DNA from 2 places in the Fictibacillus sp. B-59209 genome. Region 2 is predicted to be linked to the other one. Evidence: a T-box and tRNA genes for the amino acid it is inferred to sense, from the RefSeq annotation. Region 2 holds a T-box; the other holds one or more tRNA genes.
What was found. A T-box is a leader RNA that pairs with one kind of tRNA and senses whether it is charged. The one in region 2 lies ahead of P4361_RS12010 (valine--tRNA ligase), so its partner is inferred to be a tRNA-Val.

Region 1 (9,620 bases), on a different contig from region 2:
TGAAGAGCTTTCTTCTTTTCTTCTTTTCTTTTTGTGTTTAAAGCTTGAGCTTGAGCTTGAGCTTGAGCTAGAGCTAGAGCTTGAGCTAGAACTAGAACTAGAGCTTTCGTGTTTTTTTCTTTTCTTGTGTACAAAGCTGGAGCTAGAACTAGAACTTTCTTCGTTGCAGCCGCACCCTTGTTTTTTAAATAATGAACCCATTACTTTTCCTCCTTATTTGTCTTTCGTACTCCTGATCATTCAGGGGTAATATAGTATATTGAGTTTTTTAAAATTTGCATGGATAAGTACCTACTTGTACAAAAAATAGGTTTTTCTACTAGAAAAATAGAAAAAAAGAAGGGTGAGATCCTTCTTTTTAGCGGCCATCATTGTTTTTTTTAGGTTTCCACGTTACTTTTCCGCACGTTTTGCAGCCCTTCTTTTTTTTCACAGGTTCAAACAATGACGGTCTGCTTGCCGCTTTTTTTGATTTTTCCTGCTGGCGATCACGATATAGCTTTCGCATTTGAGATTTGTCCATTCCACCCACACCTTTTCAGTAAGTTGCTTCTATACTATTCTTTACTTCTCCGAGTGGTATAGGTATTTGGCTGAAAGGGATTAATGGCTGTTGAAGTTTTGCTATTTTTTTGTTTAAACGGATTGATAGTAGATTCAGGGGTTTGTACGCTTTTAAAAGGGTTTATGGCTGGCCCGTTATGGAGATTTTTATTTCGTGTTACTGTTGCGGGTCTGCTTCGGACAGGTATAAGCTGCTGAGGAGCGATGAAGGTGTCAGGCACCTTAAATTCAGGCTCAATTTTTGGCTTTTTCATTTTTTTTGTTTCTTTTTCGCATTGCAGATCAGCGAGCATGGGATTTATCGTTCTTAAGATGTGGTTTATCCCTGTCTGGTATTCTCCAATAGAGAGGGAAGCGAGTGATGAAAATGTCTTGGAGAGTCCAATCTGCAGGATGAGGTAGCTGATCCATTCAGGAATACATTCTTTTTCTCGCCATCTGAAGGAAAAAGAATAGTGATTTGCTTTTCTTTTGCATAGGATGCTCTTATGAATCATGTTTTGAACAGCATTTTCGGTATTCTCGGCTGGAGTAATATAGAGGAGTTTGGAATTTTCCGTTTGAATGATGATGGGTACAGGCTGATCCGCAACAAATGAAACCGATATTGAGGCTGTTGTACTCATTCCCGAGGGATTTTCTTCTATAATAACATCTGTATGCTTAAGAAATTCTTTAACTCTATCCAAGTCCCTTTGCTCAAGACCAGAAATCACAAAACACTGGCCATACATAGCCGGTTCAATTTCATGATAGTTTTCATTCCAATCCAATCCCCAATAATTTAATAATGGTTTTATATGCTGAAAAAAATTGGTGTCCATCTGTCCGATCTGTTTGCCCCCAAATGTAAGAATCATGATGTCTTTCCTCCTAGCTGCCCGAAAAATAGGCATTCATTCTTGTGTCATAACCTATCGTATTCCCATAGTATGTAGGGAATCTTCAGAACATGATGAGGAAAGGAAGGGAAACTATGGGTTTAAATCATAAGAAATCTATACCAAAGGCTGCCAATAGTCTCCAAGAAGAATGCATAAGAGTACAGAAAGTGTATGATTGGGTTACTGATACATTTTCAGTAACGAAACAAGTTAGTTTCAATCCGGAGCAGCTCAGAAAGATCGAGGAAGCATTAGAAGATCCGGCACGGCGTCCTTTGCGACTGACTTGTCAAACACCGGCGGCTCCGCCTCCATTCCCGTTAAACGGAGAAGAAACGAGGGCAGAATGCGAGACCTTCCTGTGTGAGCAGGTTGGTGAGAAAAGAGATGTAACGGTTTCGCTAAACGGTAATTTTGTTGATGCTCAGCTCGTGGAGCTGTTATTCACTTCTGAGGTAAGGGTAGCTGTTGTGGACCGTAACGGAAGAGTCGTAACACACCTTACAACGGATGCATCTGTGCTCGAACCGTTTGTACTTTGTTATCCAGACGGAACAGACCTGTTTTGCAAAATCACCAGAATTCTTTGCAAAATCCAAACAGGAACTGTACTCCTAAACGCTCCAGCACCACGATCTTTTAACCTCACCATTACATTCTGTGTGGATATCCAAATCGAAGCTGAAGTGAAACTCGAAGTACTTGCTAAGTTCTGCTCACCTCGAAATAATGACCTTTCAGCTGAAGAAGCTGAAATGGATTCTTGTCCGGAGGTCGAATTCCCTGCACAATGTCCGGATATCTTCCCTCGCCCTAACTGCGATTGCAGTGTCAGCGGTGAAGCGAGCGGACGCACCGGAAGCAATTCTACTGAAAAAGGCCGCCTTAGCGTGCTTGCTGATATCTGCCAAAACTGCAGCCTGAGTGACAGTTCACTTCACTTTACGTTTGAAGATGAAAACGGGGGATTAAACAACTTCGACTTCACGGCGGATAGCTTTGAACAGGATTCTCTAACTTGCGAGCCTTGCGAAGGCAAGGGACTCAAGCTGATGGTCTCAGGTGTAGGTACGACAAATGAGGGTGAAGAATTTGACTTTAACTTCGCAGCCGTAAGCCGCCACTCTGGAAGCCGTTTCCAGCTTCAGCTTATTGATGAAAGAGGGGTCACTGTATTCGAATCAGGAATTGTGAAAGTAGATGAAGGAAGCCTTGAGGTTGAAGATTGCGTGACTTTCGATGATATCAAATTAAAATAATATCCTTAAGCGCAATAAAAGAGCAGGGAACCATCCTGCTCTTTTTTCTTTAAAAAGTGAACGAATCAGTGAAGCCTACATAAGATAAAAGATGGGAGCCTATTTAGGGGGGGACACGTATGCATTCTCAAAAAGAACGGTTAAGCTATGACCGTCTTATCGCTCGGGCCCAGTTTTATCAGGAAAAGTCTTTAGAGTTGGAAAAAAAATTAGTGTTTGCAGAGGAACTTATTGAAAAACTTGAAAAAGAAGCAGCGGATTCTTCAAAAGATACAACGATACAGGCACTTGAAGCTGAACGGGTGCGGCTGACAGAAGAGGTCGCACACTTGAAAAATGAGCTGGGGCAAGCCAAAAGCATTGATTATGACAAAAGAGCAGCGGATTATGAGGCATTGCTGGCTGAAGTGCAAAAGGAGATTAACGATAAGGAGAACAAACTGGATCTCAGCCAGCAAAAAATAAGGGCATTAGAAAAAAAGCTTTCACTTCAAGGAAGGCCTGATCCCTTTATGAAGAAAGCAGAGGAAGACGAAGAAGAGAATATTTTCGTTAAGAAGGATTATGAGTGTCTCTGCCTGTTTGATTACTCCATCATCATGAATGAAAATCAATCAGGCTTTATTAAGGGATCATTTATCATTGAAAACACAGGATTAATTACACTTCAGAATCCATCTGTTTGTCTGCGCTTCAATCCAGGTGAAGCCAACGTCTTAAAAGGGAAGATTTACTCCAGTGAAAATCATGAGGTTAATCAAGACAACCTCGCGAACTTTCATTGGATGTTTATCGACAACGACTGGGCGCAAGAAGCGAAAGAGCGCGGAGAAATCTGGATCTGCCCGATAAGAGAAATGACGATAGAACCTGGTGAGAAATCCGTGATACAAGACTATCAGATTCCATTTAAGAAAGAAATCATAGGCAATCTAACGGTTGAAGCCTTTGTTTTCTTCAATAAACAGCAATATAAAGTAAAAGCGGCCAATCATATTTCTATCAATTTTTGATAATTAAGCCTATGTCCCTTCTCTATAATCTTGCATACTATGGGAATTATAGAGGAGGTTAGTGTATGTCTTGCGAGAAAAAGAAAAAGAAAGTGATCAAAGCAGATAAAGTTTTTATTAAAGCAGAGAAAGTGATCGTAGTTGAAGAAAAAAAGAAGAAGTACGACTATAAAGAAACATGGACTCCAGATCACGTATATTCTCCTAAGAAGAAAGAATCTTCCAGCTGTAAAAAACATGAATCTTCCAGTTCCCACGGCAAAAAGAAAGAATCTTCTTCATCCTGTTCCAAACATTTTAAGTCAGAATCCAGCTTCAAAAAACACGAATCTTCTTCAAGCTATATTTGCTTTAAAAAGAAGCATAAAAAGCATAAAAAGCATAAAAAGCATAAAGATTGCGGCTGTGGCGGTTCCTGGATCTAAGCATGCAAACAAAAAAAGAACACGCAAAGTGTTCTTTTTTGCTTTACAAAAAACAATTAGTCCTTTTCTTTCATTACTAGCAGTTCATGTCCCTTTTTCCATTCCGCATAGAGAACATCTTGAGCGGAGTTTATTTTTCTTTTTAAAAGCTGTGCCCTCAGCCACTCCTCATCAACTCCCGCTGTATTTAAATTGTCATGAATAATTTTACCATCCAGGATCAAAGTGACAGGAAGTGTAACCTCAACTTCATGAAGCTTTAAGTCTTTGCGGGTGACCGGCTGTACATTGGATTTAGGGAGTACAGAAATGGAACCGTTCGTCTCCAGAATGGCATATTCTATTTCTCTCATGCTAAAATGGCCTTTCTGCCGGATGAGATCCTGAAGCTGGTTGATATCAAGCTTGTTCTTCTTCAGCTGTTTACGGTCAATGATGCCTTTTCGGACGATGATAGAAGGAGAACCTTCGAGAACCTTACGCAGCGTAATTGATTTTTGTGTCAGCATCTCCAATGAATACATAAGTACTCCCCATACGCTAATCGCAAATAAGATCATCCAAATGTGCACATCAGGGTCATACATCGCATTTCCGACAAGTTCTCCGAGGATAAGAGCTGAAATAAAGTCGAAAGGTGTAAGCTGTGATAATTGTGTTTTTCCTAATAATTTAGTTAAAAAGAAAAGAGCAAAAAAACCAATGATCATTTCAATTGTAATTGTACCAAGCCTCATGACAGCCCCCACTGGTGCGAAGTTAAAGTTAGTGTTCTCCTGTTTGTCCAAAATAAACCGATCGTAAACATAAAAAAGCATCAAACTGACTCAAGATCAGTTCAATGCTTTATTCATGGCAACATGCCAAATATTGGCGTCTAGAAAGGGTTCTTTTGAAGTTGTAGCATATCCTAATTTTTTATAGAAATCCTCTGCATGGACCTGTGCATATAATGTAAGGGATGGATAACCGGACTGTTTGGCTGCCTGTTCCATCTTTTTCATCAGCAACTCGCCGAGCCCCTGTTTACGGCGGCTGGCCAGAATACAGACTCTTTCAATTTTCCCTCCGCCTTCTATCGGGCGTAAACGGCCTGCGCCAATTGGTTCACGACGGTCATCGTAAAGGACAAAATGGGCAGATTTATTTTCATGCGAGTCAATCTCTTCTTGCTCGGAGACGTTCTGTTCATTTACAAAAACCTGTTTTCGAACGAATAAAGCGTCCTTGTAAGATGGATCTTCCGTTGTTAGTACTTTTACTTCCAAAATTAAACATCCTTCCCGAGCGCAAAAGTCTTGTAGACTTTCCAGCGGTCAGATTCTTCATCCATTTTTAACAAATGAAATTCTGTTACGGTTTCTTGGTATTCTGCTTCCACCATTTTTAACCGTTCCAGCACATCCGCATGCTCCACGTCAGAAAGCTTTTGGGCTAAGGTGAGATGAGGAACGAAATTATACGGATGTTCGTGTTCGAGCGGCCCTTCATAGAGAAGCTCGTGCAAGGAGTTTAGTTCATCATTGTTATCCACTTTCAAGTAAATAACATTGTTGACAGGATGAAAAGAACTTGCTCGGGTGATATGAATATTGATCGGAGGAATATTCTTGGCGACTGTTTCGATATATTCAACGATTTCTTCGATTTCTGCATCGTTGGCTTCAAATGGATCTTTGAGTGTAATATGCGGTGCAATGATAGAATAATGAGGATCATAGCGTTTGCGGTAAGAATTTATTTTATCTTTGAGTTCTTCTGATGGGAATATAGCAATACCGTATTTCATTGAAAACTTCCTCCCTTATCTTTTGAATTAGTATATCAAAAATTCTTACAACTTCACAAATCGAATTATTTTCCGTAGATAAATTTTAAAGCAGGCCTAAGGTTTACTTGCCAGTCTGACCATAGATGACTTCCTTCAAATTCTTCATAATAATAATCAAATCCTTTGTTCATAAACCAGTCCGAAAGTTCACGGTTCGGCGATAAAAAATCTTTTATAAAGCCATCAACAGATTCAAAGCGGCTTTCTTCTTTTCCGACGGAATGATAGAGCGTCAGCAGTTCATACCCAGTGAAAGAGCGGACATCGTTCAAGATTTGCTGCTCAACGTACGGAGACTGTACGATCAGCTTGCCGAAAGTACGGGGAAAAGATATCCCGCATCTGAGGGATACATAGCCTCCAAGCGAGTCTCCGAGAAGGCACATCCCGGATCCCAATAAGTAAGTATTAAACTTCTCTTGAACATAGGAAGGCAGATCCAGTGACATGAAACGAATATAAGCGTTATGTTTTTCTCCTTTTGGGTGATATTTATGATGCCTGTCCTCTCCGCGTTTATGGGAAATACCGATGATGATCATTTCCTCGATCTCATTCGCCTGAATCATATCATCCGCTGTAGATGCAAGCCGTCCGAGCTGAAAATAATCAGGTCCGTCCTGTGCGATCAATACAGGATATTTTTTTAGTGTGGTAAACGCTGGAGGCAAATAGATCAATAAAGGAATTTCTTCATTAAGTTCTTTACTATGTATGGTTTCTTCATAGACGGTTCCTTGAAAAGTGGGCATAAAAATTCTCCTATCTAAAAACAGCGCTTTCATTGTATCCGTTCCATTCTATCATACAGTGGTATAATGTAATCAAGATATAAGTATTATTTGGGAAAAATCCAAGGAAAATACAGAGGTGAGCCCAATGGCAAAACGAGTCCATAGCCGTGATGTTGAGTCTGCAGCCAGAGCCCTGCTTGCAGAGCGGGGTGTAACGATTCCGGAAATCGCTGAAATTGTGTTTGAAATGCAGTCTCCCTTTTCTCCTCAATTAACGATGACAGAATGTATTGAAAGTGTTGATGCCGTGTTAACAAAACGAGAGATCCAGCATGCTTTATTGGTTGGAATTGAGCTCGATAAATTAGCAGAAAGAAGGATGCTCTCTGAGCCATTGCAATCCATTGTGGAGATGGATGAAGGATTATTTGGTGTAGATGAAACGATTGCCCTTGGAGCAGTCTTTGGATATGGGAGTATTGCGGTTACGACGTTTGGACACCTTGATAAATATAAAATGGGTATCATTCGAAAGCTGGATACGAAAACATCCGAAGGCATCCATACGTTTCTGGACGACCTCGTTGCAAGCATTGCAGCGAATGCTTCCAGCAGGCTGGCGCACCGTCTCAGAGATCAGGAGGAAAGACTTTCAAAGCAAGAACTGGAACAGCATGATCAAGAAGAAAAGATAGGATGAAGAAAAGCTGCCTCTATACTGGGGCAGCTTTTCTTCGTCAACCACAGCTTTGACCCATTTTTACAAATTGAAGGACCAAGTATAGCTTATCTACATATGGTAGTAATGTGTAAACTTTATAGAAGGGAAAATGCATATGCAAAATAGAATGTACCCGTATGGTCCTGGGGCGGGTTACGGCTATGGGCAAGGCAACTATGGGAACCCAAACGTGAATCCCAATATGAATTATCCGAACCCTAACATAAGCCCAAACATGAATTATCCTGTCAGCCCCAATATGAATTATCCGGTAAGTCCTAATATGAATGTAAATATCCCGTTCAGCCCCCAAATGAAATACCTTAAAGAAGAAAAGCCGACAGAAGTAAGTCCGGCAGAGGTGACGAAAGCCAACAATTTTCTAGGGATCACAGAGACGCTTTCCGTCTGCCCATGTCCTCCAGGAGAGAACGTGTGGGCGGCCCTCGTTAATCCGGAAGGTTCAGGTGTAGATCTGGCGTTACAGCGAATCACCATCTCCAATATGACGTGCAGCCCGATAAACGCTCAAATCTATTTTAAGCCAACGCTGCCGTTCAATGGAAGAATGTCAGGAAATGTTACTCCTGCAGACTTGTCAAAGACTCCATCCGCCCGGCCAAAAGGACAGATTCAGTTTGGTTCGCTTCCTAACTCTCCAGTGAACGGAGTTTTAGCAGCATCCAGAATCATTCCTCCATACAAAAGTATTACCGTTGATCTGGATGGATTGTGGGTCATCGCATCAAGAACAAATGTAATGGTTTTCCTTACTTCTACATGCGATGACAGCAGCCTGAAATCTACTGTAGCTTTTGAATGGGAAGAAAAGTGATGGTTTACAAATTAGGCCCTTTTTTAGGGTCTTTTTATTAATTTTAAAAAAGCAGTTGCAAACTAAGTGAAAAATGAGGTATACTTCTATTTGTCCGATACATAATCAATTGATCCGATAGCTCAGCTGGGAGAGCGCTACCTTGACAGGGTAGAGGTCGGGGGTTCGAACCCCTCTCGGGTCACCATAACAGTTTATTCAAAGTCCTTGATTTTCAAGGTTTTTTTTGTATTACAGAGTATTGAAATTTTTATACTACAATAAATCGAAACACGTTAAAGGAAAAACGATAACCGTCTTTTCGTAAAATCGAATGTCAAAAGGACAGCTAATTTCAGCTGTCCTTTCGTGATATTCTCTGCCATTTTTGTTAGTGCCAAGTTGGTCTACCTAAGCACGAGAACCTTCATGATCGCAATAACTTCAGGTTCGCCCTTCAATGAACCAATTCTGAGACGGAGTCTTTTTGATAGAGTTTACGTCACAGCAATTAAATTTTACAATACTCCCATCAGCAATCTCTCCCGTAACAAGACCCTTATTAGAGTCATAATGTCTAAAGGTAATTTGAACCGATGTATCATGTAAACGAACAGTCACTTTGTTTCCCGATTTAAGGTGTTTAAATCGTTTACAAGTTTGTGAATGTTTTGAGGAATTCATTTTTCAACCACCTTCTTAAAAATTAGAACTTGTACTTGTCATAGTTTATGCGTTCCGATCATTGTTGGTTTGGACGGGCAGCAAAATTTGGACAAATACACGTTGGTAAACATAAAAGAAGCTGACCTTAAAGGGCTTTTCAGCTTCTTTTTTTCGTTTAACCAGTCTTTTTTAATGGTGTCCCGCTGTTTTTTTCTGTATCGTTGAGGGAAACATAAACAGAAAGAAAGGATGATAGTTTTGAGGGGAAAAATGAAGGCGGTAGGTTTGTATAAGTATTTACCGATTGATAATCCTGAGAGTCTGTTAGATGTAGAAATTGATAAACCAACTCCAGGTAAAAGAGATCTTCTCGTAAAAGTAAAAGCAATCTCTGTTAATCCCGTTGATACGAAAGTGCGCAGCCCGAAAAACGCCATAGAAAAGGAACCGAAAATTCTTGGCTGGGATGTTTCGGGCATAGTGGAAGCGACGGGTTCTGGAGTAAGTATGTTCAAAGCTGGAGATGAAGTATACTACGCTGGTTCCATTGGTAGACCAGGAGGAAATAGTGAATTCCATCTTGTGGATGAACGTATTGCGGCCCATAAACCAAAAACGTTCAGCTTTGAAGAAGCTGCCGCAATGCCGCTCACAAGTCTTACAGCCTGGGAAGGTTTATTTGAACGCCTCGGTATTGCTATGAAGAAGG
Region 2 (9,620 bases):
ATTGCTGATACATGCCTTTGCCAATATACGGACCATGGACATTGCGGGATCATTCGGGACGGAGAAGTTCTGAATGATGAATCACTCTCTGCGCTTGCAAACACAGCAGTTTCTCAAGCAAAAGCTGGAGCGGACATCATTGCTCCTTCCAATATGATGGATGGGTTTGTTGCAGCGATTCGTGAAGGACTGGACGAAGCGGGTTTTATCAATGTGCCGATCATGTCATACTCTGTAAAATATTCCTCTGCCTATTATGGGCCGTTCAGAGAGGCTGCTCACAGCTCTCCTCAGTTCGGGGACCGCAAATCTTATCAGATGGACCCGGCCAATCGCCTGGAAGCACTGCGTGAAGCAGAGTCGGATATTGAAGAAGGAGCAGACTTCCTTATGGTAAAACCGGCGCTTGCATATTTGGATGTACTGCGTGAACTGAAAGACCGTTACCCTCTTCCGCTTGTCGCCTATAATGTGAGTGGTGAATATTCCATGATTAAAGCCGCTGCCCAAAACGGCTGGATTGATGAAGAAAGCATCGTGATGGAAACATTGACAGGCATGAAGCGTGCAGGTGCTGATCTGATCATTACGTATCATGCGAAAGATGTATCACGCTGGTTAAACCGCTAAGGACAGGAGGATTTAAACATGAGAAGCTTTGAAAAATCAAGTGCAGCCTTTCAGGAAGCCAAGAAATACATGCCAGGCGGTGTCAACAGCCCTGTGCGTGCGTTTAAATCGGTAAACATGGATCCTGTATACATGGAACGCGGAAAAGGTTCCAAAATCTATGACATCGATGGAAATGAGTATATAGATTACGTGCTATCCTGGGGTCCTTTAATCCTTGGACATGCCAATGAAAAAGTAGTGGATGCCCTTAAAAAAACAGCCGAGCTTGGTACGAGCTTTGGAGCTCCGAACGAGTGGGAAACGATGCTCGCCAAGCTTGTTGTAGAAAGGGTCCCTTCCATTGAAATCGTCCGAATGGTGAACTCCGGAACAGAAGCGACGATGAGTGTGCTTCGCCTTGCCCGCGGTTATACAGGCAGAAACAAAATCCTGAAATTTGAAGGATGTTACCATGGCCATGGCGATTCATTGCTCATTAAAGCAGGGTCAGGTGTGGCTACGCTTGGACTTCCTGACAGCCCGGGAGTTCCTGAGTCGGTCGCTAAGAACACCATTACTGTCCCTTACAATGATCTTGAAAGTGTACGCTATGCGTTTGAGCAGTTCGGTGATGACATTGCGTGTATTATCGTCGAGCCGGTTGCCGGAAACATGGGCGTAGTCCCTCCCAAAAAAGGATTCTTGGAAGGTCTTCGAGAGGTAACCAAACAATATGGATCTCTTTTAATCTTTGATGAAGTCATGACCGGTTTCCGTGTGGATTACCATTGCGCGCAAGGATATTTTGGCGTTACTCCTGATCTTACCTGCCTTGGCAAGGTCATTGGCGGAGGCCTTCCTGTCGGCGCGTACGGCGGGAAGAAGGAGATCATGGAGCAGATCGCACCAAGCGGTCCAATCTATCAGGCAGGAACTCTCTCAGGAAATCCTCTGGCGATGGCAGCGGGTTATGAGACTCTGTCTCAGCTTACACCGGAATCGTATCAGGACTTTGTAAAAAAAGGCGACCGCCTCGCTGAGGGGATTGCAGCGGCTGCAGAAAAATACCGCATTCCGCATAGCTTCAACCGTGCGGGCTCTATGATCGGATTTTTCTTTACCGATGAGGACGTGGTGAACTACGAAACTGCGAAATCATCTAACCTTGATTACTTCACACGCTACTTTAAATATATGCTGGAAGAAGGAATCTCACTTCCTCCTTCCCAGTTTGAAGGTCTCTTCCTATCAACTGAACACAGTGTTGAGGATATTGAGAAAACCATTGCTGCATGTGAAAAAGCCTTCTCCAGACTATAAAGACAAACTGCTCCTTTGAGGAGCAGTTTTTTTTGTTCTTCTCTTTCCAATCATATTTTTACCAAGTTGGTCATAATCCTGTAACGTATGAGATATTTGGCTGAAAGGAGGAGAAAGGCATGAATCCATCGAAGCTGCGTTTCTCCATAGAGGAGTCTGTCTGGTTAAAGAAAGGACAGGAAGTTGCAGAAGTTTTATCAATGGCACTGGAGCCTGATATTCAGATCACTGAAGAAGGCGGCCAGGTTTGTGTTAAAGGAGCTTTAAAGCTGCATGGAGAGTACCGTCCATGTGCAATGGATGATGGGAATTCTCTCAATTTGGAAACAGGCTCGCTCAGAGAGCAGGTTTCCTATCGTTCGCTGACACAGCTGAAAATGAACGATGAGGGGATAGCAGAGCTGGATCATCGGTTCCCTGTTGACATCACGATCCCTTCAACACGGGTCCAAAAGCTTGAAGAGGTGTTTGTTCTTGTTGATGCCTTTGATTATGAGCTTCCCAATCCAACCTGCCTGGAGCTAACTGCATCCATTTCCATCTCAGGCATTCAGGATGGGAATGAAGAACCTGCCCAAGAGGAGCAAGAATCTTTTCAGGGTCAGGCGATGGAAGATGAGGGCATGACATTTGAGGAAACGCCGATGAATGAAGAAACGGAATACGAGCCGTTCCAGGTTCCCGTATTTGAAGCCAGGTTTGAAGAGAATGAGCAGCAGGATGAGATGAATTCAGAAGAGGAAGCAAGAACGGAAGAACAAGAAATATTTGCTCCTTTCCAATTTGAAGCCAAGAAGCTGTACGAGATGCCGGTCATTGAACCGGAAAGCGAACCTGCGCAAGCAGAATTCACAGAGCCAGCGATCAATTACAACCGTCAAGACGATGAACCGGCAGCCTATCCAACCCCAACCTTTGCTGAAGCGGAAGCAATGGAAGAGCAAGAAGAGCAGGAAGAATATCAGGAAGAATATCAGGAAGAATATCAGGAAGAATATCAGGAAGAATATCAGGAAGAATATCAGGAAGAACCGGCTGACAATGGGATTCCGGCTTTAAAGTCACTTTCTTACTATACACCTTCCTATACACCGCCGCCACCGCCGCCTGCTTTGCCTCAAATCGAGCAGATCAATATACATTCGGAAGAACAGGAAGCTTATAACTACAATCAGCAGCCGCCTCAAGAAGCATTTGAACAGGAGCAGGAGCGGGAGGAGGAACAAGAAAAAGTTTCCTCCACTGAGGCAAGGAAAGAGGAAAATGCATTATATTTAACAAAAATGCTTTCTGGAAATGAAGATAGGTTTTCAAAGGTAAAAATGTATATTATACAGCGTGGGGAATCGCTTGACAGCATTTGTGAACGCTATGATATCTCTATTCATTCTCTGATGAGAGTCAACAGGATCAATCAGGAAGAGGTCGCAGAAGGCCAAATTATTTACATCCCAGTTTCACAAAGCCGTTAAGGTCGGGTGGAAGCGATGACCCTATTACATGAAATCAAGAAGCATTATGATCTTCAAACCGTGACATGGAAAGATAAAGAAAGCCTGGTGGACACTGATTGCGGGGTCAAACGGATCAGGATCTGGAATGATCTGAACCTTTTAAACTGGCATGTCCGATGGAGGGATGAAGTCGGCAAGAACAGTTTGGCTGTAGCAGACCGAATGATCAGGACGGCGGATGGAAATCCATGGGTTGAGCTGGAAGGCAGGTACCTTACCCTGCATGATTATGTAGAAGGCCGGCATGAAAGGGGAGGCCATGAAAAAAGGTGGGGCCTTCTCTTGGGCAACATGCTTCAAGCGGGCCTAGATCTGCAAAAAGAGTTTGGTTCCATTACCCATGCTGATCACTATTCCTTTGACGCCTGCCTGGCAGCGATCCACAAACTAAGCAAGGATTACAATGAACTTGTCAGTGTCAGAAATTCTTTGCCTGAAGCAAATAAAAGACTGAACCTTGCCATGGAACTCAAACAGGCATCCTCTAATGTGCCGCTTCCGCTCCTTGATTCTGATACACACATGAGCAATGGAGCACAAATTTTTAATATATTATTTTACCGGGGAAGCAATGGTTATCCTGAACAGGGTTATCGCCCGTTGCGCAATTTTTTGACCGAGTGGCTAAAGGAATGCGGCCCCTACTCACTGCGGAAATTATTAACCTGCATCAATGAACATTTCTCTTTGGAACGGGAACAGGGATATTTGCTTCTGGCAGAGATTTTGACACCATGGGAACTTCAGGATTGTGTGGATCAGTTAAAGAATAAAGAGCTTTCACACATTGTTGCTTGCGTTGAATCTTTTGAACAGGATTGGGATTTTAACAGAATCCTGCTTCACTGTTTTACTGACTGGATGGACGATAAACGAAAGAGGGTGGCTTTGTGAGCCATTCAAGTGAAAACGTCAATTATGGTCCGGTTTTATTTCAGTACGATCTTTATCCAGAGAAAATCGAAGCGTTCGGCAAAGTGAAAAAAGTGATATCAAAAAGAGGCACGTTTGCTTTAAAGGAAACGAGTTTAAACGAAGAAGAATCGAACTGGTTTACCCATGTCGTTCACCGATTGTCGGAAATCGGCTATCATCAGGTGGTGCCGCTCTATCCAACTAAATACGGTGATTATACCGTACAGCATGGAAACAAAACGTACTATCTCATGCCGTGGTTTGCAGGTGGTGAACGGCTCGGCCAGACGCGGGAAGAAGTGATGATCGATGAGATCGGAAAAATTCATTATCTGACCCTGAAAGAACAGGATTTCTCGCCAGAAGTGGTAGACCATTCTTTTCAGTATTTAATGCAGAGATGGGAAACACGCCAGCTTGAAATGGAGAGGTTTGCTGAAGAATCCGAACGCATGCCGTACATGTCTCCTTTTGAGCTGACGTATTTAAGCCATTTTCACCACATGATGAAAATGGCGGAGGAAGCAAAACGCCGTTTGAAAGACTGGTATGATGCCTGCCATGCGGAAAAAAGGTATCGCAGTGCACTTTGCCACGGCAAACTATCACGAAATCATCTGTTATTCTCTCATCATGGGGAACCGCATCTCCTCAATTTTGAAAAAGCAGTGCTTGATACGCCTGTAAGAGATTTGGCGATCTTCTTCAGAAAAGCAGTACACCTTTCGAACTGGACGAGAGAAGAGGGCGGGAGGCTGCTCTCGCTGTATCAAAGGCACATTCCACTCCTCGAGGAGGAAAAAAGCCTCTTGGTCAGCTATATGAGCTATCCCGAACCAATCTTTAACTCCGTTGATTTATATCGTCATCAAAGGGAACGATACAGCCAAATCGAGTTTGTCCACCGTTTGGAAAAACGAATTTCAGCGATGAGGCACATCAGGGATTTCTGTGATCTGATCCTGACCCCGCCGCCGCCGGAACCGCTCGATATGAATGAAAATACTGATCACATATAGTAGCCTATATGTGATCTTTTTTTATTTTCCGCTTTTCTTTATAACACCTCATAGGAAAAGCAAAAGTGAAGAATGATTAAAATAAGCATGATTACAAAATCAATGCCGGAAGGGAACAGAATGGTACGGATGATCTGGAACACGATCAGAGGTATTGTAAATTGGCTTACGATATCCCTTGCTGTCCGAAGCCAATCGGGAACCTGAAATTTAAACGGCGTGCGGTTTCTTTTAAAATAACGTCTGGCCATAACTATCCTTCTTTCGTACATCTAGGTTGATATCATGGTATTCACCAGCCTGCCTATTCGTGAATATTGCCGGAATGCACATATTTCTTGTATAAGAATAGAATAATTGTTACAACAAATGGGAAAACTATTGACGTTTTCCTGTTTTACTAGTTAAAATAGAACCAATGAAATCATATAACTTGCTTTGAAAGGGAAGAGTACAACGACTGTCCTTAAAGAGAGGGAAATCAGATGGCTGAGAGATTTCCTAAGGAAACAGCGATGGAAGGTCGCCCTGGAGCAGCTTCTTTGAACAAAGGCAGACGGCCTTTCTAGAAGAAGACGGCGAAAAACCGTTATCCGGCAATGAGTGTGCAAAAGGCGTTTATTTCTGCTTTCTGCAAACAAAGGTGGTACCGCGAACAATGCTTCTTTCGTCCTTTGAGACGGAGGGGGCTTTTTTATTTGTATTGAGAAGGAGGAGACGTTCATGTCTACTGAAAAGCAAGAACTTACAATGCCAACGAAATATGATCCGAAGGCAACCGAAGATTCCTGGTATAAATATTGGGTGGACGGCAAATTTTTTGAGGCAACGGGTGATGAATCCAAAACGCCATATACCATTGTCATTCCGCCGCCGAACGTTACCGGCAAACTGCATCTTGGCCATGCATGGGATACAACACTTCAAGATATCCTGAGCCGAGCAAAAAGAATGCAGGGCTATGATGTACTTTGGCTTCCTGGAATGGACCATGCCGGAATCGCTACACAAGCTAAAGTTGAAGCAAGACTCCGTGAACAAGGCACTTCCCGCTACGATCTTGGCAGAGAAAAGTTCCTTGAGAAAGCCTGGGAGTGGAAGGAAGAGTATGCTGACTTTATCCGCAATCAATGGTCAAAGCTTGGACTTGGCCTCGATTACTCGCGTGAGCGTTTTACCCTTGATGAAGGTTTGTCTGATGCTGTTCGTGAAGTGTTTGTAACGCTTTACAACAAAGGACTGATTTACCGAGGCGAATACATCATCAACTGGGATCCGCAGACAAAAACAGCTCTTTCTGATATTGAAGTTATCCATCAGGATGTACAGGGTGCGTTCTACCATATGAGATACCCTCTTGCTGACGGATCCGGCCATATTGAAATCGCAACAACAAGGCCGGAAACGATGCTTGGTGATACCGCCATTGCCGTTCATCCGGAAGATGAGCGCTACAAGCATTTGATTGGCAAAAAAGCAATTCTCCCAATTGTCGGGCGCGAGATTGAGATTGTCGGGGACGACTATGTAGATATGGAATTTGGATCAGGTGCTGTAAAAATCACACCTGCTCATGACCCGAATGATTTTGAAATTGGAAACCGCCACAACCTTGAGCGTGTCCTTGTTATGGATGAAGGCGGAAAAATGAATGAAAATGCCGGAAAGTACCAAGGCATGGATCGCTTCGAATGCCGTAAACAAATTGTTCAAGACCTGGAAGATGCAGGAGTTCTTTTCAAGATCGAAGACCACATGCATTCCGTAGGGCACTCTGAGAGAAGTGGAGCAGTAGTTGAGCCTTATCTTTCCACACAATGGTTTGTTAAGATGAAGCCTTTGGCAGAAAAGGCGATCGAGCTTCAAAAAACAGAGGACAAAGTAAACTTTGTACCGGAGCGTTTTGAGAAAACGTATCTTCACTGGATTGAAAACATCCGTGACTGGTGTATTTCAAGACAGCTGTGGTGGGGGCACCGAATTCCTGCCTGGTACCATAAAGAAACAGGCGAAGTATACGTAGGCCACGAGGCGCCGAAAGATGAAGAAAACTGGGAGCAGGATACAGATGTATTGGATACATGGTTCTCATCCGCATTATGGCCGTTCTCCACAATGGGGTGGCCGGATGAAGAAGCGATTGATTTCAAGCGTTATTACCCGACCAATGCATTGGTTACCGGCTATGACATCATTTATTTCTGGGTAGCACGCATGATCTTCCAAGGCATGGAGTTTACAGAAAAAAGGCCGTTTAATGATGTATTGATCCACGGACTTGTACGTGATTCCGAAGGCCGTAAGATGAGTAAATCTCTTGGCAATGGTGTTGACCCGATGGATGTTATTGAAAAATACGGAGCGGATGCTCTTCGTTTCTTCCTATCCACAGGCAGCTCACCAGGAAACGATCTTCGTTTTTACTGGGAAAAGGTAGAATCTACTTGGAACTTTGCCAATAAGATTTGGAATGCTTCCCGATTTGCCCTTATGAACATGGACGGAATGAAAGTTGAGGAAATTGATCTTACTGGAGAGCTGAACCTGGCGGATAAATGGATTTTAACCCGTTTCAACGAAACCGCTGAAAATGTAACAAGGCTGATCGATACGTATGAATTTGGAGAAGTTGGCCGTCTCCTTTATAACTTTATCTGGGATGACTTGTGTGACTGGTATATCGAGATGGCGAAACTGCCGCTTTATGGAGAAGATGAAGCAGCAAAGAAAACGACTCGATCTGTATTGGCTTATGTCCTGGATCACACATTGAGACTGCTTCACCCGATCATGCCATTTATTACCGAGGAAATCTGGCAGCATCTTCCTCATGAGGGTGAATCCATCACAGTGGCTCAGTGGCCAGCGAAGCGTGAAGATCTTCATTTCCCGGAAGCCGCCAGAGATATGAATCTCGTAACGGAAATCATCCGTACAGTACGTAACATCCGTTCTGAGATGAACGTTGCACCGAGCAAACCGATCGAGCTTCAGATCAATGCCAAGAGTGAGGAAGTGCTGAACGCGCTTGAGGCAAACCGCAGCTATCTTGAAAAGTTCTGTAACCCAAGCACATTGACACTCGGAACAGATCTATCTGCACCGAATAAATCAATGAGTGCTGTACTTACCGGGGTTGAAATGTATCTGCCGCTTGAAGGATTGATTAATTTAGACGAAGAAATTCAGCGTCTTGAAAAAGAAGTTGAAAAATACAACAAAGAAGTCGAGCGTGTACAGAAGAAACTAAGCAACGAAGGCTTCATGAAGAAAGCGCCTGAAAAAGTAATCGAAGAAGAGCGTGCAAAAGAAAAGGACTATAGCGAAAAACGCGATAAAGTCCGCCAGCGCATTCAAGAACTGAAAGCATAAAAAGAAAGCCTGAAAGTGATCAGTCACTTTCAGGCTCTTTTATTTGTCCGGCGATGTGGGCCATATAGGTCCTAACGATGTTGATGTCTGATGTAGCACTTAACGTGCGGCTGCCCACCACGTCCTCCACTTCGTTAAAAATAAAAGAATCGTCTTTATCCAGTAAGAAGTCGATTCCGGCCATTCCCATCTCAAAATGGGACATTACTTTTTGAGCCAATACTTTTTGTTCCTCATTTAGATCGTAGAACTGAGCTTTTCCGCCGAGTGAAAAGTTCGCTCTGAAATCTTCGTCAGAACTTCGAAGGACTGCGCCGACGATCTGATCTCCGACGACAAATACCCGGACATCTCTTCCAGGATGAGCCGCAGGTTTTTGAATCACCCATTCTTGATGGGGATAGGTGGAAAGGGCCTCACGCAATTCTTGTTCGTCTGTTACAAGGTGGACCTGTGATCCGCCCCTTCCTGAAGATAACTTTGCAATTAAAGGAAAGTCAAAAGGCAAAGAATCAGGACGATATAAAGAAGGAGAGATGAAAAGGGTGTCCATCATGGGAATACCAGCCTCCGCCAGAAGCTGGTGTGTTCTTGCCTTATCATTGGCTACCCTGGAAACAAAAGAAGAGTTAAAGACTTTTACACCCAACTGTTCAAGCTGCTGAGAGAAGAGATGGTGAATCGTACGGACCACAGCAAACGCTGGCAAAGGGTCCTGACGCTTTTCGTAATAAATTGAAAGCTGATTTTTCGTTACACCAAATGCAAATCTTTCAGTGTATCGAAGTTCAAGGTCTAACCCGGCTGCTGCAGCCTCCTCTGTCATCCAGCTTATAAAGGAGGCATTCTTTTCAGCATCTTGTACACT

Region 1: it encodes a tRNA-Val, which carries the amino acid that the T-box ahead of P4361_RS12010 (valine--tRNA ligase) is inferred to sense. The anticodon was not compared.

Annotation. Positions count from the first base shown of each region.
Region 1 covers NZ_JARMMC010000018.1:396,468-406,087, reverse strand. Annotated here, with positions in the region: gene P4361_RS14910 (hypothetical protein) at 1-201, opposite strand, end outside; gene P4361_RS14905 (hypothetical protein) at 359-523, opposite strand; gene P4361_RS14900 (hypothetical protein) at 558-1,424, opposite strand; gene P4361_RS14895 (hypothetical protein) at 1,541-2,707, shown strand; gene P4361_RS14890 (hypothetical protein) at 2,827-3,720, shown strand; gene P4361_RS14885 (hypothetical protein) at 3,786-4,145, shown strand; gene P4361_RS14880 (DUF421 domain-containing protein) at 4,202-4,882, opposite strand; gene P4361_RS14875 (GNAT family N-acetyltransferase) at 4,979-5,413, opposite strand; gene P4361_RS14870 (2'-5' RNA ligase family protein) at 5,416-5,934, opposite strand; gene P4361_RS14865 (alpha/beta hydrolase) at 6,000-6,728, opposite strand; gene P4361_RS14860 (phosphatidylglycerophosphatase A) at 6,856-7,410, shown strand; gene P4361_RS14855 (DUF6143 family protein) at 7,547-8,266, shown strand; tRNA gene P4361_RS14850 (tRNA-Val) at 8,378-8,453, shown strand; gene P4361_RS14845 (zinc-binding alcohol dehydrogenase family protein) at 9,182-9,620, shown strand, end outside.
Region 2 covers NZ_JARMMC010000016.1:38,568-48,187, reverse strand. Annotated here, with positions in the region: gene hemB (porphobilinogen synthase) at 1-630, shown strand, start outside; gene hemL (glutamate-1-semialdehyde 2,1-aminomutase) at 649-1,932, shown strand; gene P4361_RS12030 (LysM peptidoglycan-binding domain-containing protein) at 2,052-3,404, shown strand; gene P4361_RS12025 (hypothetical protein) at 3,420-4,340, shown strand; gene ysxE (spore coat protein YsxE) at 4,337-5,380, shown strand; gene P4361_RS12015 (hypothetical protein) at 5,419-5,631, opposite strand; T-box leader at 5,810-6,058, shown strand; gene P4361_RS12010 (valine--tRNA ligase) at 6,104-8,752, shown strand; gene P4361_RS12005 (ATP-grasp domain-containing protein) at 8,772-9,620, opposite strand, start outside.